DNA from 3 places in the Corynebacterium sp. L4757 genome. Region 2 is predicted to be linked to each of the others. Evidence: riboswitches for the same ligand, from Rfam matches in the RefSeq annotation. Region 2 holds a riboswitch; each other region holds the start of a gene.
What was found. Region 2 has a riboswitch for thiamine pyrophosphate ahead of thiD (bifunctional hydroxymethylpyrimidine kinase/phosphomethylpyrimidine kinase). Riboswitches for the same ligand answer to the same signal wherever they lie in the genome.
Positions count from the first base shown of each region.

Region 1 (3,235 bases), on a different contig from region 2:
GTGCGCCATGGGGGTCAGCGGATTGGAAGGCTGTAGTCCGAGTTCTTCATCCACATTCGGGGCAGAAATGGATGCGCAGACGAGCTCCGCACCAAAAGGCTGGTCACCGCGGTCGATGGAATGCGCCCACTCGGTGTGGATATCGCCGGTGAGGAAAAGCGGATTCGCGCCGGTGTTCTGATTATGCCTGGCCAAGGTATCCAACAAGCGGGAGCGCTCATTGGTGTAGCCATCCCACTGATCGCCATTGAGCGGCATGTTGGTGATATTTTCACTTAAGACTGCTGCCACGGAGGATGTCTGGGCATCGGCTTCCAGCGTCATGAGGTTGAGCGGGGAAAACATCACCGAATTGCCCAGCACATTCCAGGCCACATCCGAAGATTCAATCTTGCGGGTCAGCCACTGATATTGCTCGCCACCCAACATGGTGCGGCTGGGATCAGTCGCGGTGGATACGGATGCGGTGGTGTCTTTATCGCGGTAGGTACGCAGGTCCATGATGGTTAGCTCCGCCAAGTTGCCGAAGGTAAAAGAGCGGTAGATATGGCCATTATCAGATGGACTGGTGGCGCGCACGGGCATCCACTCAAAATAGGCCTGCATCGCGGCATCGCGCCGAGATTGCCAGGAACCATGCGTTGCCGGGTCATGGTTTTCAGCACCATCACGCCAAGAATTATTAGCGGTTTCATGGTCATCCCACACTACAATCCACGGCAGTGCCGCGTGAGCTGCCTGCAGGTTCGTATCGGTGCGATATTGCGCATAGCGGCGACGATAATCCTCCAGGGTGACAATCTCATGCTGAGGATCATGAATGCGTACCGGGCCATTGCCGGCGTATTCGCCGGTGCCATATTCATAGATATAGTCACCGAGAAATACCGTGGCATCAAAAGCATCAGCGCGCTCGGCCATATCCCGGTAGGCGCTGAAATAGCCAGACTCCCAATTGGCACACGAGGCCACAGCCAAGGTCAATTCATCCAGAGGAGTGCCGGGCGCCGGTGCTGTTTTGGTACGGCCAGTCGGGGAGACCGTGCCGGCGTATTCACCTGAGCGCACGAAGAAGCGATAGAAATACACCGTCGCTGGTTGTAGATTCAAGGGGTCGATGTGGATGGTGTAATTGGAGGAGGCATCGGTAAGCACTGCTCCCGATGCCACGATGGCGGCAAACTCCCTATCGGCAGCAACTTGCCATTCGACGCTGACCTGCGGTTCATTCGCGGTGATGCGCGTCCAGAGGACAATGGAATTGGATATTGGGTCGCCGGAAGCCACGCCGTGGGCAAAGGGCGGCGGGGCAAGCTGTGGTTCGGGCCGGTTCGCTGTTGCAACAGGGAAATTGCTAGCGGTCAAGGTTGCCGCTGCGGTGGTGGTGCCAGCGGCATAGAGCATAGTTCGGCGCGAAAACTTCTTCACGTTATTCATCGTGGGGCTTGCGCGAAGGTCCGGCAACTTGGGAAAAGAAAATTCTTGTCTGGTTAGTTCGCGGTTTACCTAAACGTTAATTGTGCTCATCGCCGCACTTCTAATCAGAGTGAAAGACCAGCTTACAGGCGCGGTGGATGTGATGTTGTTGACAAAACTACCCAGGCGCGCTTGACTGGTTGCCACGTACCTCAACGGGTGCCCAATGCATTGGGCTGAGATGGCGCTAAAGCAGCGCGGGACCGTTTGAACCTGTTGGTTAATACCGTCGAAGGAAGAGAGGGGCATGTTAGTGCCTGCGTTAGATCTGCGCTGCTACATGATCACCGGATACGGCAGTGATGCCGATATCATCGCCACCGCCCGCAGTGCCGCCCATGGTGGTGCGGGCGTGATTCAAGTTCGTTCCAAGCCCATTGATGCAGGCCACCTGCTGGAACTTTCAGAAAAGATTGCTGTGGCGGTGGCGGATATCAACCCGCAGACCAGGGTGCTTATTGATGACCGCGTGGATATCGTCGCCATATTGATGCGCCGCGGGATTCCCGTCCACGGTGTGCACGTGGGGCAAAGTGATATTCCGGTCACCGCGGTGCGTGAGCTGCTGGGACCTGAGGTAATCATCGGGCTGACCACCGGCACCGCGGAGCTTGTCACCCAAGCCAATGAGCACGCAGACATCATTGATTATATCGGCGCAGGCCCATTTCGTCCCACCCCAACCAAAGATTCCGGGCGCCCGCCCATCGGGCTTGAGGGCTACCCGCAGCTGGTTAAGCTTTCACGCTTGCCGATGGTCGCCATCGGCGACGTTCAACCCTCCGACGTGAAGGCGCTTGCCGGAACCGGGATTGATGGCGTAGCGATGGTACGTGCATTCAGCGAAGCTCATAACCAAGGCTCTGAGCAGGTCAAGAGCCTTGCTGGGCAGATTATTGCTGACTTTGATGCTGGCCGGGCAGGTGTTTGTGCATGAGCCGCGCGATAGTCATTGGTGGCGGCATTATTGGCCTTGCCACCTGCTTTGAATTCCAGGACGCCGGATTTGAGGTCACGCTCATCGATCCGGACTCGATTTCTGGTGCGACCCATCATGCCGGTGGAATGCTGGCGCCCACAGCTGAGGTGCAATACCAGCAGCAATCCCTGGTGCCTTTGATGAAGGAGTCCGCGCAGCTTTATCCGGACTTGATTCATCGCGTTGCAGCACATACAGACTTACCCACGGGCTATCGCACCGAGGGCACATTACTCATTGGTGCCGATAGAGCAGATGCGCAGCACTTAAATGACCTGATTTCCTACATCCAGGCTGAAGGCTTAGAGATTGATGCTTTGACCACGCGTGCAGCGCGGCAGCTAGAACCAGCGCTGTCCCCACGGATTGCGCGCACCGCACTCATTGATGGTGACCACCAGCTAGACCCGCGGCTTTTCGCCCGCGCTCTTTTTGATGCCGTCTTAAACCGCGGTGCCGAGCATATCCGTAAGAAAGTGGTAGCTATTGCTCAAGAACCTGTCGGTGCCGGTGGCAGTGTCAGCGCTGCGGTGAGGTTGGAATCAGGCGAGGTCATTGAAGTGGGCCCTGATGACAAGGTGGTTCTGGCCGCCGGCTTGGGCGCTGCACACATCACCGGGTGGTTTGAGGGAGAGCATCCTTTACAACTGCGCCCGGTTTATGGCGATGTGCTGCGCGTGCGCGTACCGGAATCTTTACAGCCGTTGACCACGCGCGTGATTCGCGGATTTGTGGAAGATAGACCCATCTATGTCATCCCGCGCGAAGACGGCACGGTCA
Region 1 covers NZ_JBIMEN010000013.1:18,447-21,681, reverse strand. Annotated here, with positions in the region: gene ACG98I_RS12090 (alkaline phosphatase D family protein) at 1-1,437, opposite strand, end outside; TPP riboswitch at 1,622-1,732, shown strand; gene ACG98I_RS12085 (thiamine phosphate synthase) at 1,724-2,413, shown strand; gene thiO (glycine oxidase ThiO) at 2,410-3,235, shown strand, end outside.
Region 1: it holds a riboswitch for thiamine pyrophosphate, as region 2 does, so the genes downstream of both, ACG98I_RS12085 (thiamine phosphate synthase) here and thiD (bifunctional hydroxymethylpyrimidine kinase/phosphomethylpyrimidine kinase) in region 2, are expected to answer to the same signal.

Region 2 (3,235 bases):
GCGTCGAGTCTTTCGGTGGCAGCACGTGCTGCGGTTTGGAATTCCGTGCCGGAGTATTCCGCAATCCACTCGCCGTAGGGGTGTTCTTCGCTGGCATCGAGAGCCCGTATTCGTTGCGGCTCTAGGGCTACACCAATTTCTGCATAACCAATGGAGCATGGTGAAAGCGCGACGTGCATATCCAGCAGGTCGCCGGACATCCCGGTGTCCAAAACGTAGCGGGTATAAGCCACGGTGGTTTGTTTTTCTGCCGCCGCATCAAGCTCTTCTTCCGTGATTCCCCAGCGTGCGGTCAGTCGGCGGTGCAGTTCGGTTTCGTGCAAGATAGCCTGCAGTGCGCCCGTCGCGTCTTTAATATCGGCCAGCTTGCGGCTCTTGTATGCAGCCAGTGCGTTTGCCCGCGCGAACTGCACTAGGAAGTGATAATCCTGCACCAGATAGTCCTGGAAGACGGGTAGTGGCAAGGTGCCTTCGCCAAGTTTGCGCACGAATTCGTGCTCGGTGTAGTCGGTCCACTCGGTACCGATGGCCTTTTTCAGATCAGCAAATAGTGTCATTACTTTTCTCCTATGATGGGGTGGGCGTAGGCAGCGTCGAAGAATGCGAGCTCGATTTCGACTGCGCGGTGAAAGAAGTCTTGTGCAATAGCGCGCCGGGCCGGGCCTACGCGGTCGAGTTCTGCGCGTAAGAACGCGATACGCTCGTGGAATTCGGGGAAATCATGCAAGCGAATCCACTCCGCGTGCACGAAGTTCTTAGGTAGAGGGCGTGAGTCGCGGGTTGCCCAGTCAAGATATAGCCATTCCGCAACCAGCAACACCGCGACGATTGCTACGTAATCGCGGGTTTCCGCAGCCTCACGCATCAATGCGCAAAATGCGGTGGTTGGCTCGGTATTCGGGATTTCTTCGCGCTGCTTGGCGCTCACGCCCAATGCTTTAAAGGCGTCGAGGAAATAAGTATTTTCATCGCCGGCTATCTCGCCGATAAATTGCGCAAACCGCAGCCGTGGTTCCAGCGCATCCGCCGTGCTTACCGATGCCCCCAGCAACACCAAGAAACTATCCAAAAAGCGGTAGTCCTGCACCAAGTAGCTGGCCATGACAGAGTCGTCGATGGTGCCATCGAAAAGCTCCTGCACAAAGCGGTGAGTAACTGCCTTCTCCCACGTGGTGTGGTTCTGCTCGCGCAAAAGGTCCGTAAATCGTTGAGTGCTCATCGCTGTGCTCCTTGCAGTTGTAAAGGCGCGTTATTCCACAGCGCTTGGAAGTGATGGACGGGGCCGTGGCCTGCACCGACGTCCAATTCATCCGCGTGGGCCAGCGCGTGCGTGAGATAGTCTTTGGCGCGGCGCACCGCTTCATCGTAGCCGTGTTGGGGTAAAAGCGCTGCTATCGCGGCCGATAATGTGCACCCGGTGCCGTGGTCATTGATGGTGTCCACGCGCGGTGCGGTCAGTTCCACGGTGTGCTCGCCGGCATCACCGCCGGTGAGGATATCGGTGCTTTCCGCACCGCTTAAATGCCCGCCTTTGAGCAGTACCCACTTTGCGCCCAAAGCGCGCAGATCGTTTAAGGACTCACGCATTTCTGCCAAGCTGTCCATCTCCACATCGCGGCCAAGCAGCACTGATGCCTCTGGCAGGTTCGGCGTAATCAGCGTTGCCCGCGGCACGAGACGCTCCCGAATCGCGTCGACATCATCCTGGTTGAGCAGATGATCGCCACTTTTAGCGACCATCACCGGATCCAAGACCACCGGGCACTGCGCGTATTTATCCAGTGACTGCGTGATCGCATCGGCGATCCCAGCATTGGCCACCATGCCGATTTTCACTGCATCGACGCGGACATCCTCAAAGACCGCGGCGATTTGTTCGGCCACGAATTCAGGTTCCATCGCGACGATGCTTCCCACACCGCGCGTATTTTGCGCGACCACCGCGGTGACCACGCTCATCCCGTATGCGCCGTTGGCTGAAAATGCTTTTAAGTCTGCTTGAATCCCCGCGCCACCGGTGGGATCTGTGCCAGCAATGGTTAATACGTTCGGTATCAACGCTTGTCTCCGTTTCATCACTCATATCGAGTTCGAAGAAGCGAAGCGTGCTGCAATAGATACAGGTATCCCTGCATATATTGCCTGCGTCGTTTACCGACATTCCTCCGCGAGTCCGAACTCGATCAGGTTCTCGGGTGTAATCTCAGCCCTTTTTGGGCACCCCGTGTCTGGCGCCCACGCTAGCACAGAAAGTCCTGGCAAGGAACGACTTTAAGAAAATACGCTGAGTGCGTAGAGGATGAAGACGAATAGGTGTGCTCCGCCGTGAATCGCGGTGATTTTCTGGGAGTTAAACGTCGCGATGCTCAAAGCCAGGCTGATTCCTAGGAGCAGCAGGTTGGTGGGGTTTTCGGCGAGAGTAACGGTCTGCCCAGTAAGCAGACCGATGATGAGCACGACCGGCAGAGTGAGGCCAACACAGGAGACGAGCGCGCCGTGGGCGAGGTTAACCACGCGTTGTCCTTCGCCACCCCAGGCAGCGCGGACGGTGGTGATTGCTTCGGGCAAAAAGACAATCATTGCGATGATGATGCCTGATAGGGCGATGGGAGCGCCGAGGCGGTTGAGGCCGTCATCGAGAAGCGATGCCATATCGTGAGAGAGCAACACGATCGGAATTACCGTGATGAGCAAAACCAGCGCGCGGGTGAGAATTTCGTCTTTGTGCTCGCGGAAAATTGCGGCGATTCCGGGGTTGTTGGAAGCAACGATGTCCTTGTCTGTTTCGGTGAAGTCGGCATGCTGGGCGCCGGTTTGGCGGTAGAGAAAGAATCCGTAGAGGATGACTGTCAAGGTCACGATGGTGATGGCCTGCGCGGTGTTGTATGCGCCATCGGTGCCGATGACAGCTGGAATGGCGAAGGCGGTGGCGATGAGTACGACGAGCGTCGATAAGTATGCGGAAATACCGGCGCGGTTGACCTGCAGGTTGCTATGACGCATGCCGCCGACGATGAGTGCCAGGCCGATGACCAGGTTGAGGACAATCATGACCGTGGCCATGACGGAATCACGCGCGATGGTGTGGTGATCGCCTGGGCCGAGCATGACCGCGGAGATGAGAATGACTTCAATGCCGACAATTGAAAGCGTCAGCACCAGGGTGCCGTAGGGATCACCAAGCCGGTGCGCGAGGTGTTCAGCCTGGGTGACAACCCCGCCGGAACACACGATG
Region 2 covers NZ_JBIMEN010000010.1:43,594-46,828, reverse strand. Annotated here, with positions in the region: gene tenA (thiaminase II) at 1-557, opposite strand, end outside; gene ACG98I_RS11480 (TenA family protein) at 557-1,219, opposite strand; gene thiD (bifunctional hydroxymethylpyrimidine kinase/phosphomethylpyrimidine kinase) at 1,216-2,076, opposite strand; TPP riboswitch at 2,144-2,235, opposite strand; gene ACG98I_RS11470 (calcium:proton antiporter) at 2,272-3,235, opposite strand, start outside.

Region 3 (3,235 bases), on a different contig from region 2:
CCCCGCCATGGTCATCAACCAGGTGGTCTTCCCGGAGCCGTTTGCGCCGGTAATAACCGTTGAAGCTCCTTCCGGTACTGCTAGTGTGCGCGGTGGCCCAAAGCGGCAGACGAGGTCGGTGGACCAGAGGGCTGAGGGGGCATCGGCAGGCACTGGCTGAGATTGCGGTAACCCCGTGACGCGGCGGGCGGCGATGGCAGGTCCGATGTCGCCATCGTAGGTAATCTCGCCGTGCTCAAGGACCAGCGCGCGGTGAAGAACTGATTCCCATTCGGAGTAATTGTGCTCGATAACGATCAGAGTTGCGCCGGTTTCTTGAACCGTGTGCGCTACTGCGGCGATGACATCGGCGGCGCCCTCGGGGTCCAGGTTGGCGGTGGGTTCATCAAGCAGGATGACCTCAGCACCCATGGCGATGACTCCCGCGAGTGCCAGGCGTTGCTTCTGCCCACCGGAAAGCCTGGCGGTGGGATGGTTGATATCTAAGTTCAATCCAACCATCTCAAGCGCTGCGTGGACGCGGCGCCAAATCTCATCGCGCTCAAGGCCCAAATTCTCGCAGCCAAAAGCGACGTCGTCGCCAATGCGGGAGGCGATCACCTGGGAATCAGGGTCTTGGAGGACAAGTCCGACGGTGGATGCATCAATGTGCAACTCCCCTACTAGCGTGCCTTCATCATCGCCGCCGAGTACGCCGGCAAGAGCCGCGAGCAGGGTGGATTTTCCCGAACCTGAGTCACCGGCGAGCAAAATACGTTCCCCGTGCTCGATGCTCAAAGAGACGTTATTAATTGCGGGCTGGGTGCGTCCGGCGTGCTGCCAGGTCAGCCCTGACGTGTAAATCTGTGGCATTTAGTTAGCGCGCTGCTCACGTCCTACAGCGAAGCGGTCCAGGGCGCCAGTCTTGGCCAGCGCTTTCACGGCGTAGAAGCCCAAGGCGCCAGCAAGAAGCGCGCCGGAGATGACCAGGCACGTTAAGTAGATGAGATTGAACTCCAGTGACTTGGCAATGTTGGCGGAAGTGAATAGCTCCAGTACGTAGGCACCGAGTGCGGCACCGATACCGCCGAGGACTGCTACGGAGAGACTGAAGCGCTTGTACAGGAAGATAGCGAAGACGATTTCAACGCCGATGCCCTGAGCGAGTCCTGAATAGAGCGTTTCTGGTCCCCATTGGGAACCAAAGACTGCCGAGACCGTAGCAGCAAGAGTCTCCACATATAGTGCTGCGCCAGGCTTGCGGATGATGAGTGCGCCGATGACGCCACCGATGAGCCACACGCCGGTGGCCATGCCGCCGAGACCTGGAGTGAGCGCGTCCATCGCCATGAACCACGCATAGCCGACTGAGTTCCACAGTACGAAGACCAGACCACAGGCCACGGCCAAGATGGAAGCAACGATGATGTCCACAACCCGCCACTGGAGCGTTCGACGCGCTTGAGCTTGGGCAGGGTTAGCTAAAGTAGCCATTTCTTTATCCTTTCGCCGGCATTATCCGGTTCAAGTTCGACGGTTTCCATAACGCCTGCGCTATGGCTCTCAGCCCGCACATTGCTTGCGAGCACCCGTAAATGAATGTTGTGCCTATAACAGTTACCAGATGGCGGTAAGAAAGACGAATGCGGCGTCGATGCCCTGATTGACCAGGAACATCGACGCCGCATTCGGGGTGTTGTGTCGGGAGATTACACCTTAGAAGGTGAAGTCCTCATCCAGTGGGACGGAAGCGCCGGTGAACTCACCGAAGCCGTCATCGCCGTAGATGGAATCGCCATAAGTCGGAATCGAGTATGCCGCATTGCGGGCAGCCTCGGTCGGCTTAACGGAGATGTTGCGGTAACGGGAGATACCAGTACCAGCTGGGATCAGCTTACCGATGATGACGTTCTCCTTGAGACCGATGAGCTTATCGGAGCGTTTGTTAATAGCGGCATCGGTAAGCACGCGGGTGGTCTCCTGGAAGGATGCGGCCGAGAGCCAAGACTCGGTAGCCAAGGAAGCCTTGGTGATACCCATAATCTCAGAACGCAGCTGAGCTGGTTCCTTGCCCTCTGCCTGCATACCAGCGTTGACCTGGCGTGCCTCAGAAAGGTCAACCAAGGTACCTGGCAGCAAGTCGGTGTTACCGGAATCGATAACAGTACCGCGACGCAGCATCTGACGGATGATGATCTCGATGTGCTTATCGTGGATAGCCACACCCTGAGTACGGTAAACCGCCTGAACCTCATCAATGAGGTGCTTCTCCACACCACGACGACCGAGAACCTCGAGCACGTCATGTGGGTCAGCAGCGCCACGCATCAAACGAAGACCGGTGGTGACATGGTCACCGTCGCGCAGGGAGCGCTCGATCATCGCATTCGGGTTAGATTCCATCGGGCGACGTACCTGAGCCAGGCCCTGACGCTTCGACAGCTTCTCGTAGACCACGTTGTCCGAACCATCATCTGGGGTGATGGTCAAAGTCCAGAAGTTACCTTCATCGGACAGGGAGATGGTGCCATCGACGGAAGCGATTGGTGCGCGGTTCTTCGGGTTACGAGCCTCGAAAAGCTCCTGAACACGAGGCAGACCGCCGGTAATATCGCCACCGACACCACCCTGGTGGAAGGTACGCATTGTCAGCTGGGTACCAGGCTCACCAATGGACTGAGCTGCAACAATACCGACTGCCTCGCCGATATCGACCAGCTGGCCAGAAGCCATGGACTTGCCGTAGCACTTCGCACACACGCCGGCTGGGGTCTGACAGGTCAGTACGGAACGAACCTTAACCTGTGGAATACCAGCAGCAACCAGCTTATCGGTGAGCTCTTCGGTCAGGTCAGCGCCTGCTTCAGCAACGACGTTGCCTTCAGAGTCCTTGACGTCGGTTGCCACAACGCGGCCCGATGCTGAGGTCTCCCACAGCTCGTGGACAGCGTAGGTGCCCTCAGCGATTTCCTCACTGATTGGGACGCGCACACCCTGGCGGGTGCCACAGTCATCCTCGCGGACGATAACGTCCTGAGCAACGTCAACCAGACGACGGGTCAGGTAGCCAGAGTCAGCGGTACGCAGAGCGGTATCCGCCAGACCCTTACGGGAACCGTGGGAGTTGTTGAAGTACTCCAGAACCGACAGACCTTCACGGAAGGAGGTCTTAATCGGACGGGTGATGTAGTCACCCTTGGAGTTCACAACCATGCCCTTCATGCCGGCCAGGGTCCAGATCTGACGCATGTTACCT
Region 3 covers NZ_JBIMEN010000002.1:122,917-126,151, reverse strand. Annotated here, with positions in the region: gene ACG98I_RS02990 (ABC transporter ATP-binding protein) at 1-852, opposite strand, end outside; gene ACG98I_RS02985 (ECF transporter S component) at 853-1,473, opposite strand; TPP riboswitch at 1,464-1,582, opposite strand; gene ACG98I_RS02980 (DNA-directed RNA polymerase subunit beta') at 1,696-3,235, opposite strand, start outside.
Region 3: it holds a riboswitch for thiamine pyrophosphate, as region 2 does, so the genes downstream of both, ACG98I_RS02985 (ECF transporter S component) here and thiD (bifunctional hydroxymethylpyrimidine kinase/phosphomethylpyrimidine kinase) in region 2, are expected to answer to the same signal.